3 regions of the Halobacillus sp. AWM4_238 genome follow, and region 2 is predicted to be linked to each of the others. Evidence: riboswitches for the same ligand, from Rfam matches in the RefSeq annotation. Region 2 holds a riboswitch; each other region holds the start of a gene.

Region 1 (6,171 bases), 360 kb from region 2:
TGCTTGAAAAAGGTAGAAAAGTTTAACTAAACTTTTCTACCTTTTTTCTTGTGTTTATTCAACAATCTGGCAGGATTCTGTAAGACTCTATTTCAAGATGTTTGTGTGCGTTTAGGGGCTACGGGAAAAGGTTCGCTTTCCGTGGGCGAGTGATGAGCCTCCTCGAGCTGGAGTGGATAGAGAAGGCCCCGCTGGATGTCCAGCGGGGCCTTCTTATATATGAGGAGATGAGGAAACGATAGTTATGACCTGTGGTAGGTCGGTCCTGCTTTTTTGATTTCTTCGCTAGCATAGGTGAATTTCTTGAAGTTTTCGTGGAACTTGTTAGCTAATGACTTGGCACTCTGGTCATAGGCTTCAGCATCTGCCCAAGTTTTTCTTGGGAATAGAACTTCATCTGGCACACCAGGGCAGTGGGTAGGGATATTCAAGCCGAAAAATGGATCTTGATAGGTGTCAGCGGAGCTTAACTCCCCTTCTAAAGCGGCATGGATTATGGATCTTGTATAAGACAATTTGATTCTTTGACCTTCTCCGTAAGACCCTCCTGACCAACCTGTGTTGACCAAATAAACGTCTGCATTGAACTGGTCGATTTTTTCGCCAAGCATCTCTGCATAAGTGGAAGGTGGAAGTGGAAGGAACGGTGAACCGAAGCAAGCGGAAAAAGTGGCTTGTGGTTCTGTAATCCCTCGTTCCGTCCCGGCAAGTTTACTCGTGTACCCACTCAAGAAATGATACATGGCCTGCTCTTTGGTCAATTTACTAATTGGCGGAAGGACGCCAGTGGCATCAGCCGTTAGAAAGATAATGGCGTTCGGATGCCCGGCAATACTTGGTTGTACGATATTGTCGATATGCTCTAATGGATAAGCGGCTCTTGTATTTTCTGTCAGACTTGTGTCGTTGTAGTCAGGCTGATGAGTTTGTGGGTCCAGCACGACATTTTCCAGAACAGAACCAAAGTGAATGGCGTCAAAGATTTGAGGTTCCTTTTCGTGAGAAAGGTTAATGCATTTCGCGTAACAGCCACCCTCTATATTAAAGATTCCGTAGTTTGACCATGCATGCTCATCATCACCAATCAACCTGCGTTGGGGATCGGCGGATAATGTTGTTTTTCCTGTTCCTGAAAGGCCGAAGAATAATGCTACATCTCCTTCCTTTCCTACGTTTGCTGAACAGTGCATAGGCAGGACATTCTTCTCGGGAAGGATATAGTTCATGACGGAGAAAATGGACTTTTTAATTTCTCCCGCATATTCCGTTCCACCGATTAATACGATTCGGTGTTTAAAAGATATCATGATGAAAGCTTCTGAATTCGTTCCATCAATTTCTGGATTAGCTTTGAAGGTTGGAGCTGACACAACAGTAAACTCTGCTTCATGATTATCTATTTCTTTTTCATCCGGTCGAATGAACATCTGCTGTGCGAAAAGATTGTGCCAGGCGAACTCTGTAAGTACTTGAAGAGGCAGACGATAGCGTTCATCCGCTCCTGCATAGCCTTTAAATACAAATAGTTCATTCCGTTCTTTTAAGTAATCCAATACTTTATGATATAGTTTTACAAATGTTTGATCATCGATGGGCTGGTTGACAGCTCCCCATTGAACTTTATCTTTCGTCACATCATCCTGAACGATGAATTTATCTTTCGGAGATCTACCCGTATAAGTACCCGTCGTTGCCTGGATGGCCCCTTTTTCTGTCAGGGTACCTTCATTGCGGTATAGAATCATTTCCACTAAGTGTGGAACAGATAGCTGATGGTGGACATGTTCTTGGGCAAGTAATAGATTCAGTTCAGACATTTGATTAATGGTACTCATATGCGCCGACCCGCCTTTGCATTTAATTATGATCAACCTAATGTGAGATTAGTATAACACATTGAATTCATTCGTCCATACTGTACATGAAAAAGCTTACATTTTATTTATTCTGAATAATCAATCATAAAACCTACCCATTTGTACAAGAATCTGGCAGGATTCTGTAAGACTTGATTTCGAGACTTTTGTTAAGTTGATGGGGGCTGCGGGGAATGACTCGCTTTCCGCGGGAGCGCGGTGAGCCTCCTCGGACTACGTCCTGTGGGGTCTCACCAAGCACTCTCTTCCCGCAGGAGTCTCGCCATTCCCCTCCGCCCCTTTGCCATGGAAGTCTCTCTAAATCACTTCTGGAAAAATCAGCATGTATAATTGAATAAAGAGAAGAATATTAACACTTCCACGTCGGGTACTCAGGACGTAAAAGCTCGATCCATAGCGCTTCATACCTTCGTAGGAAGGGTGTTCTTTATTACATCGGTGTTGCTGGCATATGGAAGTTAACATCCTCCACTCCTTGTAGGTAAGCAGCTTAGTCCGGAAGTAGTTTCGAGATCCTCTTAAGGTCAAGGGGCGGATGGAAACGGTGAGACTCTTATGGGACGTGTGGGACAGGTGAGACCCAGGAAGGCCTAGCCTGAGGAGGCTCACCGCCCGCCCCATGGAAAGCGAACTGTTTCTCGGAGACCCTAAAATCTTACAAACATCTCGAAACTGAATCTTCCACAAACGGGAGCTTGTATGGATTAACTAGTTTTTGTTTTTTTTATTGAAAAAAGTGTTCTAATACTATATGTTCATTTCCTTTAAACGTTTACGAATAGGTTGGAAGAGATGGAATTCAATTGACATTAAAAAGCGTTTTCGATACGATAACGAAGAACGGATACTCTCTTATCCAGAGTTGGTGGAGGGACAGGCCCTTTGAAACCCAGCAACCGTCATGGACATGACACGGTGCTAACCTGAAGCAAGGAGTGATGCTCCTTGGACGATAAGAGCGAAAGGAAGCAGCCCCTTTCCTCGAATAGGAAAGGCTTTTTCTTTTTTTAAGGCACTTTTACCAACAGGTGGATGAGTTTTACCGACCTTCCCAGAATGAACCTGCCTTTTAATAAGAAATATTCGAACAGGTAACCCTGTGGATATTCCTATGTAAATGCTCCATTGGTTGTGAAAAGAGGCAACATGCAACATATATGAAACTTATAATAGTTTCTGCACATACTGGTAAAGAGTTCCGTCTAATACTTTGTACTTACAGAAGGAGGAGTTTTTAAGAATGCCTGCAAACCGCCGGTTATTCACATCAGAATCTGTTACGGAGGGACACCCGGACAAAATTTGTGATCAGATTTCTGATGCGATTTTAGATGAAATTTTAAAAAACGACCCTAACGCGAGGGTTGCATGTGAGACAACAGTGACAACGGGACTTGTACTGGTTTCCGGTGAGATTAGTACAAATACTTATGTAGATATTCCATCCATCGTCCGTCAGACGATTAAAGATATCGGTTACACTCGTGCTAAATACGGGTTTGATGCAGATACGTGTGCTGTTCTGACAGCGATTGATGAGCAGTCTCCTGATATTGCAGGTGGCGTGGATGTCGCTCTAGAATCCCGCGAAGGGAAAATGAGTGATGATGAGATTGAATCGATTGGTGCAGGAGACCAGGGATTGATGTTTGGTTTTGCTAACAATGAAACCAAAGAGTTGATGCCTCTGCCAATCTCCTTAGCTCATAAACTATCTAAACGGCTATCGGACGTAAGAAACGATGGGACACTCGATTATCTTCGTCCAGATGGGAAGACGCAAGTGACGGTAGAGTACGATGAGAACGATCAGCCAGTGCGTGTCGACACGATTGTTATTTCTACCCAGCACGCAGAAGAAGTGACGCTTAAGCAGATCCAGGAAGATTTGAAAAAGCATGTCATTGAGCCGATTGTACCTGAAGGATATATTGATGAAGCAACGAAATATTTTATTAACCCGACTGGACGTTTTGTTATTGGTGGTCCACAAGGGGATGCCGGGCTAACCGGAAGAAAGATCATCGTGGACACATATGGGGGTTATGCTCGACATGGCGGGGGAGCTTTCAGTGGTAAAGACGCTACGAAAGTGGACCGCTCTGCTGCATATGCTGCTCGTTATGTTGCGAAGAATATCGTAGCTGCAGGACTTGCCGATTCTGTAGAAGTTCAGCTTGCTTACGCGATCGGGGTTGCTCAGCCTGTTTCCATCGCCATTAACACAAACGGAACAGGTACAGTTTCTGAGGAGCAGCTAGTAGAAGCTGTACGTGACCTGTTCGACTTACGTCCAGCAGGCATCATTAAAATGTTGGATCTGCGTCGTCCGATCTATCGCCAAACGGCTGCTTATGGCCATTTCGGCCGTACAGATGTGGAGTTCCCTTGGGAGCGCACAGATAAAGCAGAAGAATTGAAGGCACGCTGCCAATAAGAAGAAAAAACCGTTCCAAACCTTTGTTTGGAACGGTTTTTTTGATTGGACGGGCACAACCATTATCCTCGTTGTTCTTTATAATATTGTCCTTTTTCTACATAGCTGTTTCTTATACGGTTCAGTTCCTTTATATCCTCTTCATTCAGTTCTCTTATGACTTTGGCAGGACGACCGAAGGCGAGAGTATTTGGAGGGATCACTTTCCCTGGAGGGACAAGGCTCCCGGCACCGATGAACGCTTGTTCTCCAATAACAGCACCATCCAGAATAAGAGACCCCATGCCGATCAGTGCGTTTTGTTTTACATGAGCAGAATGAAGCGTGACCTGATGACCAACGGTGACCCCATCTTCAATAATTAAAGGTTGGTCGGGACTTTGATGCAAGAGACTCAAATCTTGGATGTTGGTATTCTTGCCAATATGTACGGGAGCAACATCTCCCCTGATGACAGTCTTGAACCAAACACTGGCGTTTTCTTCAATGGTTACATCCCCTGTGATCACAGCGTCCTCTGCAATGTAGGCGGTCGGATGTATGTCAGGTATCTTTCCTTTATATTCGCAAATCATGAAAAACCCCCTTATACTATTATTGATAGTATAGCAGAAGAAAAGAGGGGAAATTGTGAAGAAAGTAGAATCAGTTAATGATCGTGCTACGGTTGTGCTCGTTCATGGAGCCTTTGAACACTCAGGGCGGTATCATGGACTGGTGGACCAACTACAAAAGGATGGGTTCTCTGTTATTTATGGAGATCTGCCAGGTCAAGGGCGCTCCTCAGGAAAGAGGGGGCATATTCGCTCGTTTGAGGATTATGTTAATACCATTATGATGTGGATCCAACAAGCAGACCCCAACAAAAAAATCTTTTTGATGGGGCATAGTATGGGTGGCCTTGCCGTTGTAAGGACGATGGAGATCGCACAACCGAATGTAGATGGTGTCATTCTTTCTTCTCCTGCATTAGGACTTTTGAAAAAGGCGAGTCTCCCCTTGGAAGTCCTTTCCTCTATTTTAAACACGTTCATTCCATCATTAAGAATTAAGGCCCCGCAGGATCCCGAATATATCACTCGTAATAAGGACAAAATTATAGAGTTTCAACAAGATCCTTTGATTATAGATAAAGTCTCTGTTCGCTGGTATCGTGAGTTTCAAAAAGCGACGAGAGAGGCGTTTTCTGATATCGAGCGTTTTCCTGATCTGCCATTACTAATGATGCAGGCCGAAGAAGATTATATGGTGAAGATCGAGAGCACAGCCGAATGGTTCGGTAAAGTTCCGGTAAAAGAAAAAAGGTATAAACAGTGGCCGGGCCTCTATCATGAAATATATAATGAGCCTGAATGGAAAGATGTCTATCAGCACACGCTATCCTTTTTAGAGGATCATCTAAAGTAAATCGGTGAGGAGGATTTCTTTTGACACGTGCAGTCCCAGGTAATGCCGTCTTTTTGATGTACAGAGTATACCGAAATATTTTTCCCGCTGTTCACAACGAATTATCTTACTGGATCGAGAAGGCGAAATCGATTCCTAACGAAGAACTTAGAAGTCAGGCTTTGGCAAGCATAGAAGAAAAGACGTTTCACTGTGAAGGTGGATCGATCTACTCCGTCCTTTCACGGGGCAACGATAAACAAACCATCCGCTTCATCGTTGCTTATCAAACCATTAGTGATTACTTGGACAACCTCTGTGATCGTAGCACCTCCATGGACCCGGACGATTTCCGCATGTTGCATGAATCAATGATTGACGCGCTAACTCCGGGGAATCCATTACAGGACTATTACCAATACCGGGAGGAGCAGGATGATGGAGGGTACCTTCATGACCTAGTGAGGACAT
Region 2 (6,171 bases):
TGATGCTTTCCCAAAAAGGCTGACTAATTGGTGTGATCGTCGGACCTGGTAAAGAAATGTTTGGTTGTTGGCTCATCGTTCTCCTCCTAACACAAGGGCCGTCGTTTCGCTTAAGGTGGCTCCGTTCCCTGTAACGAGGGCCAGTCTGGCATCAGGAACTTGCCGATTTCCCGCTTCGCCTCTCAATTGATGGACGGCTTCCACGACATGCGACATGCCACCTGCCAAGTCCGCCTGACCGAACCCCAACTGGCCGCCGTGCGTGTTCAATGGATAATCTCCGTCATGGCTGAAGCTATGGTTTTTGACAAACTCTCCGAACTTTCCTGGCTTACATAGACCAGCACTCTCTAGGGTTGAAGCAACAACACTTGTATAACAGTCATACAAAGAGAAAAGGTCGATGTCTTCAATGTTCGTTTCGGCTTGGTCCAAGGCCCTCGGGATTGAAGAATGGAATGGCAGGGATTCCAGATCTGGTGCCTGACTTACCGCTCGGTGGGTAATTTTCTCACCAGTTCCTTTCAGGTAGACCGGCTTATGCTTACCTTTTGTAGCTTTCTCCGCAGAAGTTACGACGACAGCTGCTCCACCAGCGACAGGCATGACGATTTCCAGTAGGTGAAGCGGATCGGCAATCATCGGAGAGGCGAGAATATCATAGATTTCGAGGGGCTTGTCATAAAATATCGCATCCGGGTTCAATTGGGCATTTTTTCTGTGCCAGTAAGCGATTCTTGCAAAGTCTTCCTGGGTGGTCCCGTATTGTTCCATGTGCTGTCTTTTTAAAAGGGCATAGGATGTATTGGCTCCTGATGCACCGAAAGGAACATCAAATTCGCGGATCGGATTGCGGTTTGGGGATCGTAATGTTTCCCCTTTTTCATTTTTGTTGGCTAAGACACAGACGACGGTTTCGCACATGCCGGCCTGAATGGCTGCGGCTGCTCTCCAGATCATACCCGCTCCGGTCGCTCCGCCGAGATCGACCGTATTGGACATGTTGGGATCGATTCCTAAATATTCAGCAACTGTCGCAGGCACATGCTGGGGCGTCTCACCAACTTGTGGTCCGACCAGGAGGCCATCGACGTTCTCCTTGGAAATTCCGGCATCTTGGATGGCGAGACGGACGGATTCTGCAATCAAACTTAAGGTTGTTTTTCCTTTTGAATAACGGACGGGCTTCAGTTCAGCGATGCCGGTGATCGCCCCTTGGGATTGAGTTGCCATTACAAGAACTTCCTTTCTGATAGCTGACGAAATGCTTGTAAACTAGATGGATTTCGTAGAGATGCTTCGTTTTTCACTTCTTCTCCTAAAGCGGCTGTTTTCGCTGCTCCTTCGACTCTTTTTCCATTGATGGTATGGGGGATTTCCTTCACTTGATAAATTCGCTTCGGTACGTGGCGTGGAGAAGCTTTTGTCCGGATTTGCTGGCGTATTTCTTTTGCCAAATCATCCGTCAAATGTTCGGTGACTACACAAAGAACGATTTCTTCATCATGATCTTTCGGTAATCCGAACACGACGCTATCTTTGATTTCTCTGATGTGATCCACGACACCGTAAATTTCAGCCGTACCGATGCGGACGCCGCCTGGATTCAATGTCGTATCGGCACGTCCATAAATGATGAACGATTGGTCAATGGTTTGTTCGGCCAAGTCCCCGTGTGTCCAAATTCCTGGTCGTTTGGAAAAATAACTCTTCCGGTAGCGTTCCTCTCCACCTTCACCGAAAAAGGTGAGCGGCATGCTTGCGAATGGTTTGGTGCACACGAGGTCGCCTTTTTCTTCATAGACGGATGCTCCTCGCTCATCCAAAACATCCACGGCCATCCCTAATGCTTTGCATGCGATTTCCCCACGTTTCAGAGGGTGAACCGGAGAGCCCATCACAAAACATCCGATGATTTCTGTTCCGCCGGAAATGGAAGCGAGGAACAGATCCTGTTTGATGGTTTTATAAATCCAGTTGTATTGCTCAGGAGCTAAGGGAGCCCCGCAGGAGAGTAGACTTTTCAAAGAGTCGAGCGAATGACTGTCTTTCAGATCCACTCCGGATTTCATCAAAGTATCCAAATACTTAGGACTTGTGCCGAAATGGGTGATGCCGACCTCATCCGCAATGTCCCACAAATGGGTGAGGGAATCCGGCCTTACGGGAGAGCCGTCATACAGTAGGATGGTCGCTTCACTGGCTAACCCTGAAACGAGCCATGGATACATCATCCAGGCGGTATTGGTGTACCAGAACAACACGTCATTTTTCTGAACGTCACAATGGAGCTGGTGCTCTTTGACATGTTGCAAAAGCGTCCCGCCAACAGAATGGACGATTGCTTTCGGGAGTCCCGTCGTTCCGGATGTATATAAAATATATAAGGGATGATGAAAAGGAACAGGGTGGAACGTTGGCTGTAATGCTTCATTGCTGCAAAGCTCATCCCAGGAAAGAGATTCAATTCCTTCAATATCAGACTCCCCTCCGAACGTGACGAGTGCAGATAGTCCTTCAAGACGCTCCGTCGTCTGCTTGATTTTGTCCTCGATATCGAATGTCTTCTGCTTATATTGATAGGAGAGAGTAGCGAGCAATACTTTCGGTTTTACCTGACCAATGCGGTCGACGATTCCTTTCGTTCCGAAGTCAGGGGAACAGGAGGTCCATGTCGCCCCGAGCGAGGTCGTCGCAAGCAAGGCCGCCAACCCTTTAATATTATTCTGGGTAACTCCGGCCACACAATCGCCTTCCTTTACCCCTAATCGCTTTAACCCTTCCTGAGCTTTGGCAACGGATTGTTTTAGCTCTTGTAAATGAATGCTTCGTTGAACGCCTTCCTCATTCGCTTCATAGGCAACTACCCGGTCAAGGGAACCGCGCAGCAGGTTTTCAGCGAAATTCAATCGTGCTTCTGGAAACCATGTACTATCTAGCATCGAAGGGCCGGGGACAAAAACACGATCGCCCTTATCTCCGATGATCCCTGCGTAATCCCACACGGCTGACCAGAACTCAGAGAGATGGGAAACGGACCAGCGGTGGAAACGTTCATATGGGAAAAGTGGCTGCTCGGTATATTCAGCAAAAGCTTTAATATGGGATTGTTCAATTCGTTGGCTCGATGGCTCCCATAGGTAAGGGGAGCGCTGAGCTGTGGTCGTTGTAGTCAATGGATTCGTCTCCTTTCGATTTAGGAATGAGGAACTTCAATCAATAGAGCCATTCCCTGTCCACCCCCGCCGCAAAGGGAAGCGATGCCTTTACCTCCGCCGCGACGTTTCAGTTCATGGGCAAGGGTCAACACGAGCCGGAACCCTGTGCCACCTAAAGGGTGACCAAGAGCGATCGCTCCACCGTTGACATTGATCCGGTCATAATCGATGCCAAGCTCCCGGCAGCTGGCGATTACGACACTGGCAAAGGCTTCATTGATTTCAAACAAATCAATATCCTCTGTCGTCAATTGATGTCTGTCTAAAAGTTTTTGAATCGCTTGCGATGGTTTGGTTTGCAAACTGGCATCTGGTCCTGCAACCTCTGACCAATCGATGATTTCTGCCAGCGGATTCTGTCCGATTGACTCAGCTTTTTCTTTTATGGTGACGATGCCCACACTGGCTCCGTCCGTCATCTGTGAAGCATTGCCTGCTGTAATCGTGCCTTCGTTGGAAAAGGCGGGGGTGAGGCTGGATAACTTTTCAACTGTCGTTCCTTTGCGGATGCCCTCATCTTCCTCGAGTAATCCAGAAAAAGGAGCGATTTCAGGTTGGAACCATCCTTTTTCCTGAGCGTTCGCTGCTCGTTGTTGGGAAAGGGCAGCATACTCATCCTGTTCCTCTCGACTGATTTCGAAGGAGCGGTTTTTTTCATCGGTAAGAGCTCCCATCGACACATCGCTCAAGGCGCACCATAAACCGTCGTTCAGTAAGGTGTCTTTCAGCATGCTATGACCAAGTCCGGAAGAAGCGCGTACAGGAGCGGTATGAGGAGCGTTTGTCATCGAGTCGAAGCCACCGACGATATATAATTCTCCTTCGTTATATTGCAGTCTCCGAGAGGCATCCGCGATTGTGGCGATTCCGCCTAAGCAAACATTGTTCAATGTAATGGCAGGTGTACCGATATCGACCCCAGCCTTATAAGCGACTTGCCTGGCAGGGTTCTGGCCACCCCCAGCCTGTATCACCTGGGCTAGCAGCACACCATCTGCTTGTTTGGCTATCGGATTTTTCTCTAATAAAGCGTTTAGCGCGTGCGATCCAAGTTCTGTTGCGGATTTCTTTTTCAAGGCCCCTTTCCACTTTCCGAACGGGGTACGGATGCCATCTAGAAGTACGGTAGTCATCTATGTAACAACTCCTTTTTTAAAATAGACAGAGCCCTCTTCACAAAAATAAGAAGAGGGCTCTTGGCTCTTCTTATCTTCCAGGATCATCTCCTGCAGGAATTAGCACCTTTTCAAGCGGTTGCTTGATGGTTGCCGGGCGTCAACGGGCCAGTCCCTCTGCCTCTCTGGATAAGAATCATTATTCAATTGGAACATATAAAACCTCTCTATCAATGAGATAGAGAGGTTTAGAGATTCAGGAAATCTCTTATCTTCCTGAGCGTTCACTCAGTAGGATTTGGCACCTTGCTATACATATAGCGGTTGCCGGGTTTCACAGGGCCAGTCCCTCCACCTCTCTGGATAAGATGTTCTTTCGTTATTTGGTTAAGTGCCATGTTAGCAAGGGAAAGGATGGGTGTCAATGGATTTTGTAGAAAAGTGTGAAAATTTATATTATTTATGTACTTCAGGAGGGCATAGACATAGCTTTTGGTATCAATGGTGTTGAGGTTGACTTTGTCATGAGGATTTTTGAGTAGGTCACTGACTTTCGTTGTCCAACTTCTAGAAGGAGATTTCCTTTACCCACAAAAAAACATCCCCAAGCGCATGATTGCCTGCTTGGGGATGTTTTATAGTTTTCTTATTCGAATAACTCTAAAATCTCATCTTCAACATTTTCGCTGACAGCTGCCTTGCCACCAAGAATAGTAAAGTAATAGGTTTCGTTCTTAACGAAATAATCTTTCACTTCTGTGGCAAGGGAATCAGAAGGAGTCAGCAGTAACGGTTCACCATATGTGTAAGCGGCTCCTGCAAGAGCGTCAGCAAAATCCTCTCCAGTAGCTACGTTCACAAACATTGGGTCTAGTTCGAAGTGCTCAGCTATAGCAATGGATGTGCTGTATCTGTTTTTTCCTGAAATACGTTCTGGATCTGGGAGTTGAGCAAAAACTTTTTGATCTACAACACCTTCGCCACCTACGACATAGGTGAAGTCGTAATCTTTAATGGCTTGTTTCGTTGAATCAGGGAGTTTACTTTTTTCTGTTAATAAGATCGGCATCATATTCATGCCGGCCACTGGGGCAATGGAAAGGGCATCAGGAAAGTTTCTTCCGTAAGCGATCACAGCTCCTTCACTAGGCGGAAGTACTTCGGCAATGGCCGTTGCAGTCTCATACCGATCAGAACCTGAAATCCTTTCGACATCCAATCCTAATTTCAAAAGGGCATTTTCTACTTCTTTGGAAATAGCACCCGTACCACCAAGGATCGTAACAGACTTAGCATCTAACACATCAATCGTTGATTTCGTAATCTGTGGCAGAGTGTTTTTTCTAGTCAAAAGGATGGGAGCATCATAGTAGGAGGCAAGTGGTGCACCTGCAAGGGCATCGGGAAAATCTGCTCCTGTAGCCAGTATGATATGTTCGCTTGGATACCCACCGCTACGACGTACGGCGATTGCTGCTGCTGTATGATAACGGTCTTCCCCAGAGATGCGATCGATGAATGGCTCCTCTTCAAAAATGAAAGAACTCAGCATATACGATTCCCCATTATTTAGGTTAGCTGAATCGGAAGCCTCTAAGTAATAGATCCCTGGATTCACAGTAAAACCACCCGCATATCCATACTCATCACTATCTTCAAAGTAGCTTGCTACTTCTTCGCCAGTGGAGTCATAAACGTTTACATTAAGCTTCATGTTTGTTTCTTCTTCATCAATAGAGAAGAGGGACACAGAGAGGTCTACTTCCTCATCTCCATTGACTTCGAGCTTATAATAATCTTTATCATTCTTTGAAAATTGGCCAATAGCGATGTCCTCT
Region 3 (6,171 bases), 1.1 Mb from region 2:
TTCAGAATAAAGTGGAGGTCTCCCTCCACTTTATTTATGACATAAAAAGCTCTTCGACACCTCTGACGATCTCAAACGCTCCTGAACCATGATTGGAAACAACCGTCACCATCAGCTGATCATCCGGGTATACGCAGGAATGGAATCGGACCCCTGGATCATATCCCATGACATGATAAACGATCTGATCGTTCACATCATCCAACCAAAGCCCGTATCCGTATGAAATGCCCTCTTTAACGTTGACATGTTTTGTGAGCATCCGTTTGGTATGTTCTTCCCCTACCAGTCTCCCATTCAATAACGCCTCCCAGAAAATCATCATATCCTCCGCTGTCACAAACGCTCCCCCATCAGCACCTCCTACGACCGCAACAGCATACACGTTCGTCTTAAACGAACCATCTTTTTCGATGTACCCATAGCGGTGTTGGCTGACAGCTGGTCCAGACGTTAGTAACCCGAATGCTCCATTCCTGCAGCCTTGAAGATGTGTTCTGTCACATATTCTGTAAAGGTTTGGTCCGTGACTGCTTCCACAACCAATCCTAAAACGATGAACCCTGCATTATTGTACCAAAAGGAAAGTCCGGGAGGTAAACGCTAACTTTTGCTTTCAAAAACGGAAACCCGTAAACTTTAAATGGAAAACACGTAAAGGAGTGAGGAGCATGGCACAAGAAATCAATGGAAAAATCGCTTATGTAACTGGTGCTGGACGAGGCATTGGCCGAGCTACGGCTTTGCAACTGGCGCAAGAAGGGGTTCATGTCGGACTGATTGCCCGGACTGAAAGCCGTCTTCATGAAGTGGCCGAGGAAGCACGTTCTTTTGGGGTAAAGGCTTCTGTCGCTACTGCTGATATATCTGAACTCGATCAAGTTGAAAGGGCTATCCAACACCTGCAGGAAGAGCTTGGAGATGCAGATATCCTCATCAACAACGCAGGCATCGGTGTGCATGGAAAGTTCCTTGAACTTGAGCCTGACGAGTGGAAACGAACGTTTGAAGTGAATGTTTTCGGTACATACCACGTCACAAGAGCGGTCCTCCCGATGATGATGGAAAAGGACAACGCAGACATCATCAACATCTCTTCAAGCAGCGGCCTCAAAGGCACAGCTGGGTCCACCGCTTACAGTGGTTCCAAGTTCGCCCTGCAAGGCATGATGGAAGCACTCATGCAGGAATTGAGAAGGGAAAACATCCGCGTCTTCACCTTGAATCCGAGCCTCGTCGCTACAGAACTTGCGTTAGGTGAAGATATGGAAGGTCAGGATAAAGAGAAGTACATGCAGCCGGAAGATCTCGCTGAATATATGGTCGCGCAATTGAAGTTGCATCCGCGTATCTTCATCAAGCAGTCGCTTCAGTGGGCGACAAATCCTTTTTAATCATCAAACGAAGTGAGCCTGTCTTCAGGTTCACTTTTTTACGTCATGTGCTCGCAAGCCTACCCGTGCGTTTCAATCTGTGCTTCAGGCATGTATATCACGAGGAAGCGATCAACCTATCCTTTTAATCCCTTAGTTAAAGGAAGACATAAAAAAAGACTGACGCAAGCACGTCAGCCTTTTCCTTTATTCTTTCATCCATTGTGGCTTACCGAAACCTTTGAATTCCTCATCGATAATTTTCTCAAATTCGTCTGACTCTACAACCTCTTTGATATCCTTCACAAACTGAGCATCGAGGTCCTCCGTCTTGACGGCAACACGGTTACGGTAATCATCAGGCATGTCCTCCAATGCTAGTGCATTCAGAAGGTCCATCCCCGCAGCCAGTGCATAATTTCCTGGAACCATCGACAAATCCTCGCTATCAACAAGACGTGGCAATTGTCCTGCTTCTACTTCAACAAACTGAATGTCTTTTTTATTGTTCGTAATATCTTTTAAAGAGGCGCGCAGCGGGTCAACATTGTCGTCCACTTCCACCAGTCCTTCATCTTCCAGCACAATGAGAGCGCGTGCAAGGTTGGTCGGATCGTTGGGTACCCCCATCGTGCTTCCATCTTCAATACTTTGAATATCTTCATATGTATTGGAATAGATCCCCATAGGAGCTGTAGGGACGATGATGACTTCAGACAAGTCCAAGTCGTTTTCCTTCGCGAATGACTCTAAGTAAATTTTATGCTGAAAAAGGTTGGCGTCCAAATCCCCATTTGCAAGCGCCTTGTTCGGTTGTACATAATCCGTGAATTCTTTGTTCGTCACTTCGTACCCTTTTTCTTCTAATAACGGCGCAATCGCCTGTGTGACCATATCGCTATAGGGCCCAGAAGTCGCGCCAAAACGGATGGTATCTTTACCAGAAGCATCTGCACTTCCTTCCTCTTCTCCGCAAGCAGCGAGAAACGCGATGGTTAATAGCGTGGCACATAACAAGATGGTTTTTTTCATGAGAGAGTTCCTCCTATTTTTTAGTTCTTCTTCACAGTCTTAGCAATATAGTCGCCTGCGTATTGGACGATTTGGACGAGGACGATCAGCAGGATGACGGTCGTAAACATGACGAAGTTATCGTATCTGTAATACCCATAACGAATCGCCAAGTCTCCGATTCCTCCACCTCCAATGGCCCCTGCCATTGCGGAATACCCGATCAAACTGATGGCAGTGATCGTCAAGCCACTAATCAGTCCCGGTTTAATTTCTGGGAAAATGATATCCTTGATGATCAGCCATGGGGAGGCTCCACAGGCGATGGCCGATTCGATCACTCCTCGATCAATATCGCGGGCGGATGATTCCACAATTCTTGCATAAAACGGAATCGCAGCTACAGAAAGAGCTACAGACGCTGCTACAGGGCCCGTCGTTGTTCCGATTAAAAAGTTGGTAAAAGGAAATAAGAACACAAGCAAGATAATGAAGGGAACCGACCGGATCAAGTTCACGACAACGCCAACAATGCTTTTGACGGTTCTATTCTCCAGGAACAAATCACGGTCGGTCACAAACAGGAGCAACCCAAGCGGAAGACCTGCAATCAGAGCGACCACCAATCCGATCCCTACCATGATCAATGTTTCCAAAAACGATTTATTCAGCTCTGGCCATAAGTTGATCAGCTGTTCCATCATTGTGCAACACCTCCACTTCTCCGAGCTTTTGTTTCAGTTCTTCAATGGCTTCCTTTACGACGGGTTGCCCTCCTGTTAATTCCATCACAAAGGTGCCTAGAGCTTGCTCCTGGATATAATCGATCTTTCCATGGAGGATGTTCGCCCGTACGCTTGATCCTTTCAGTAAATCTGAAACGATCGATTCATTCGCAGAATCACCCTTGAACCTCATATGTACAATGGTGCCTTTACTTCTGGAAATGATGTGTTCGGGGATCTTAAAGTCGATGACCGTTTTTATAAAACGCTTGGTGAGTTCGTTTTCAGGAGCTGCAAAGATGTCGTATGTCGCCCCCTGCTCTACGATCTTCCCATCTTCCATGACCGCACAGCGATGGCAGATTTCTTTTACAACCTCCATCTCATGGGTGATCAACACAATGGTCAGTCCAAGTTCGCGGTTGATCTTTTTCAGTAAGCTCAAAATGGACTGTGTTGTGTTAGGATCGAGAGCTGACGTAGCTTCATCACACAGGAGCACTTTCGGATCGTTGGCGAGAGCTCGGGCGATGCTCACGCGTTGCTTTTGACCGCCACTCAATTGAGCAGGGTACGCTTCAGCTTTATCTGACAAACCGACGAGGTCCAGCAATTCGTGCGCCTTCCTCTTTCTTTCCTTCCGATTCACACCTGAAGCTTTAAGAGCGAAAGCGACGTTGTCTAAAACCGTTTTCGCCATGGCCAGGTGAAATCCCTGAAAGATCATCCCGATCGACTGTCTCGCCTTTCTCAACTCCTTGTTTTTTAATGTCATGAGATCGATTCCATCAACAAGGACTCTCCCACTCGTCGGGCGTTCCAAGATGTTCATGCAGCGTAACAGGGTACTTTTTCCTGCCCCACTATAACCGACGACACCAAAGATCTCCCCTTGTTCGATATCCAATGAAACGTTGTCGACGCCAATGACGTTCCCTTCTTTGGAAGGATAAACTTTACTCAGTTGTTCCAATGAAATCATGGGCTTCCCTCCTTTTCCTATGTATCCATAAATGATTGACCTACAAAAAACTCTCCCCCTTTGCGGGAGAGAGTTTCGCGTGTAATAGCCAAACTCTTATCTCCCAGAATCGATTCATTCTGTAGGAATTAGCACCACTCCTTGCGGAAGGTTGCTGTGATGTCTACGGGCCATACCCTCAATCACTCTCGATAAGATTTTTTGTTTATGGTTTTACACTTTAACGCATGTGAGAGGGTTTGTAAATAATTTTCTCAATCTTTTAAATTATAGAATATTATCATTGACATCTCATTTTATTAAATGGATAATGATGGGCATATCTGTGTAGGAGGGATTCCGATGGAGCCGATCAATGTTCAGGGAGCACCGAATATCTATCGCTGTGAACCGGGCATTTTGAAACAATTACCAGAACTACTTCAGGGAGAGAAATTCAAGCATGGAACCATCATCCACGGGGAAAATTCATGGGCGATGGCGGAATCGTACATGCCTGACTTTCCATTTGCTGTCGACACCATTTTGTATGGTGGAGAATGCACGCATCAAGAAGTAGAGAGAATCGGGAAAGAGATGAATTCCACGGATGTCCTCATTGGGGTCGGAGGCGGAAAAATTCTTGACCTCACGAAGGCGTGCGGAGAATCGCTTGATCTTCCGGTCATCCTGATCCCCACATTAGTATCCAATTGTGCCGCTTGGACACCTTTAAGTGTGTTCTATGATGAACATGGGAATTTCCTTGAATACACCATTTTCAAAAGAAGTACATACATGGTCGTGGTTGACCCCGATATGCTCGTCCATTCACCCGTAGAATACCTTCGTGCAGGGATCGGTGACACGATTGCCAAATGGTATGAAGCAGACGTTTTGACGAGACATATAGATAAAAAACCACTTCCTCTGGAGATCGCTCTTCACGCAGCAAAGATGTGTCGGGACGTCCTTTTTGAGGAGGGGACCGAGGCTGTTCGTGCTCTTGAAAATCTTGAACCGAATACGGCTTTTACACGTGTGACAGAAACGATCATCCTCGCTGGTGGTATGGTGGGAGGTTTTGGAGATGGTTACGGAAGGATCTCTGGTGCCCATTCCATTCATAACGGGTTAACAAAAGTACCAGCGACGAAAAGGTTTTTACATGGTGAGAAAGTAGCCTATGGAATCCTTGTCCAGCTGGCCCTCGAAGGGAAAATAGAACAAATCAAGAAACTCGTTCCTTTTTACCAATCCATGCAGCTGCCTTTATCATTGAGTGACCTTCACGCGTCTTCACTAGAAGATGTGGAAACGATTTCTCACTATTCCACCCGGCAAGGCGAATCCATTCACCTCATGAGGATCCACGATCAATCAGATGTGAAAGATGCCATCTATATAGTGGAAGAAAGCTTAGCCTCCCGGTAGAAGGCTAAGCTTTTAGTTTGCGGGCCAAATAGATTCCGCTTGCCGCCGCTTGAGAAAGGGAGTGCGTATCTCCTGAACAGTCCCCGATCAAATACAAGCCAGGGATTTCCGTTTCAAAATGGGCATCTGTGAAAATTTTGGGTTCATAAAATTTGCTGTCGATCCCATAAAGGATGGTGTCGCGATCGATTTCTTCTTCCAGGAGCCCTTCCAATGCCTCAAAAAACTCCAGCAAGGCGTCGATATAAAGAGGCGGAACTTCCAGACGGAGATCCCCTGCTTCTGCTTCTATCGAAGGAACGATTGGACCGGAAGAAAGATCTCCGGAAATTCTTCCTTCGCGTAAATCGCCCAGCTTTTGGGATACAATTCTCCCCCGTCCTTGATTGATTTTCCCGATCGTATCGCGAGCCTCTCTCATCGCTTCTTCCTGATTTTCAAAAAATCGCGGAACGAAAAGGGTGAAATTCAAATTCCTGCTCGGACCCTCCTCATTTTGGTTCTGCCCATCTGCCATCACCAGGTCATGCTGGTATTTGCGTACGACTCTGCCACGGGGATTCATACAATAGGTCGTGGCTGAAAATCGGTCGTTCTTGTAATGAAGCTTCGTTTCAAAGGTTTCCTGAAGGATGGCATCGAGCTGATCTCCGCGCATCTCCACGCG

What was found. Region 2 has a riboswitch for S-adenosylmethionine ahead of ACXACN_RS11775 (acetyl-CoA C-acyltransferase). Riboswitches for the same ligand answer to the same signal wherever they lie in the genome.
Region 1: another riboswitch for S-adenosylmethionine. It lies ahead of metK (methionine adenosyltransferase); the one in region 2 lies ahead of ACXACN_RS11775 (acetyl-CoA C-acyltransferase).
Region 3: another riboswitch for S-adenosylmethionine. It lies ahead of ACXACN_RS06240 (methionine ABC transporter ATP-binding protein); the one in region 2 lies ahead of ACXACN_RS11775 (acetyl-CoA C-acyltransferase).

What each region holds. Positions count from the first base shown of each region.
Region 1 covers NZ_JBSWSY010000002.1:1,956,909-1,963,079, reverse strand. Annotated here, with positions in the region: gene ytkD (RNA deprotection pyrophosphohydrolase) at 1-30, shown strand, start outside; gene pckA (phosphoenolpyruvate carboxykinase (ATP)) at 243-1,835, opposite strand; SAM riboswitch class I at 2,727-2,836, shown strand; gene metK (methionine adenosyltransferase) at 3,118-4,314, shown strand; gene ACXACN_RS10065 (gamma carbonic anhydrase) at 4,377-4,889, opposite strand; gene ACXACN_RS10060 (lysophospholipase) at 4,945-5,721, shown strand; gene ACXACN_RS10055 (tetraprenyl-beta-curcumene synthase family protein) at 5,778-6,171, shown strand, end outside.
Region 2 covers NZ_JBSWSY010000002.1:2,312,861-2,319,031, reverse strand. Annotated here, with positions in the region: gene ACXACN_RS11790 (Zn-ribbon domain-containing OB-fold protein) at 1-76, opposite strand, end outside; gene ACXACN_RS11785 (thiolase family protein) at 73-1,233, opposite strand; gene ACXACN_RS11780 (acetoacetate--CoA ligase) at 1,233-3,176, opposite strand; gene ACXACN_RS11775 (acetyl-CoA C-acyltransferase) at 3,197-4,351, opposite strand; SAM riboswitch class I at 4,422-4,529, opposite strand; SAM riboswitch class I at 4,599-4,703, opposite strand; gene ACXACN_RS11770 (cell wall-binding repeat-containing protein) at 4,980-6,171, opposite strand, start outside.
Region 3 covers NZ_JBSWSY010000002.1:1,212,762-1,218,932, forward strand. Annotated here, with positions in the region: gene ACXACN_RS06210 (Ger(x)C family spore germination protein) at 1-10, shown strand, start outside; gene ACXACN_RS06215 (serine hydrolase) at 35-508, opposite strand; partial or broken gene ACXACN_RS06220 (serine hydrolase) at 454-585, opposite strand; gene ACXACN_RS06225 (3-ketoacyl-ACP reductase) at 672-1,394, shown strand; gene ACXACN_RS06230 (MetQ/NlpA family ABC transporter substrate-binding protein) at 1,581-2,405, opposite strand; gene ACXACN_RS06235 (methionine ABC transporter permease) at 2,426-3,088, opposite strand; gene ACXACN_RS06240 (methionine ABC transporter ATP-binding protein) at 3,048-4,091, opposite strand; SAM riboswitch class I at 4,185-4,289, opposite strand; gene ACXACN_RS06245 (iron-containing alcohol dehydrogenase family protein) at 4,434-5,504, shown strand; gene ACXACN_RS06250 (FAD-binding oxidoreductase/lyase) at 5,509-6,171, opposite strand, start outside.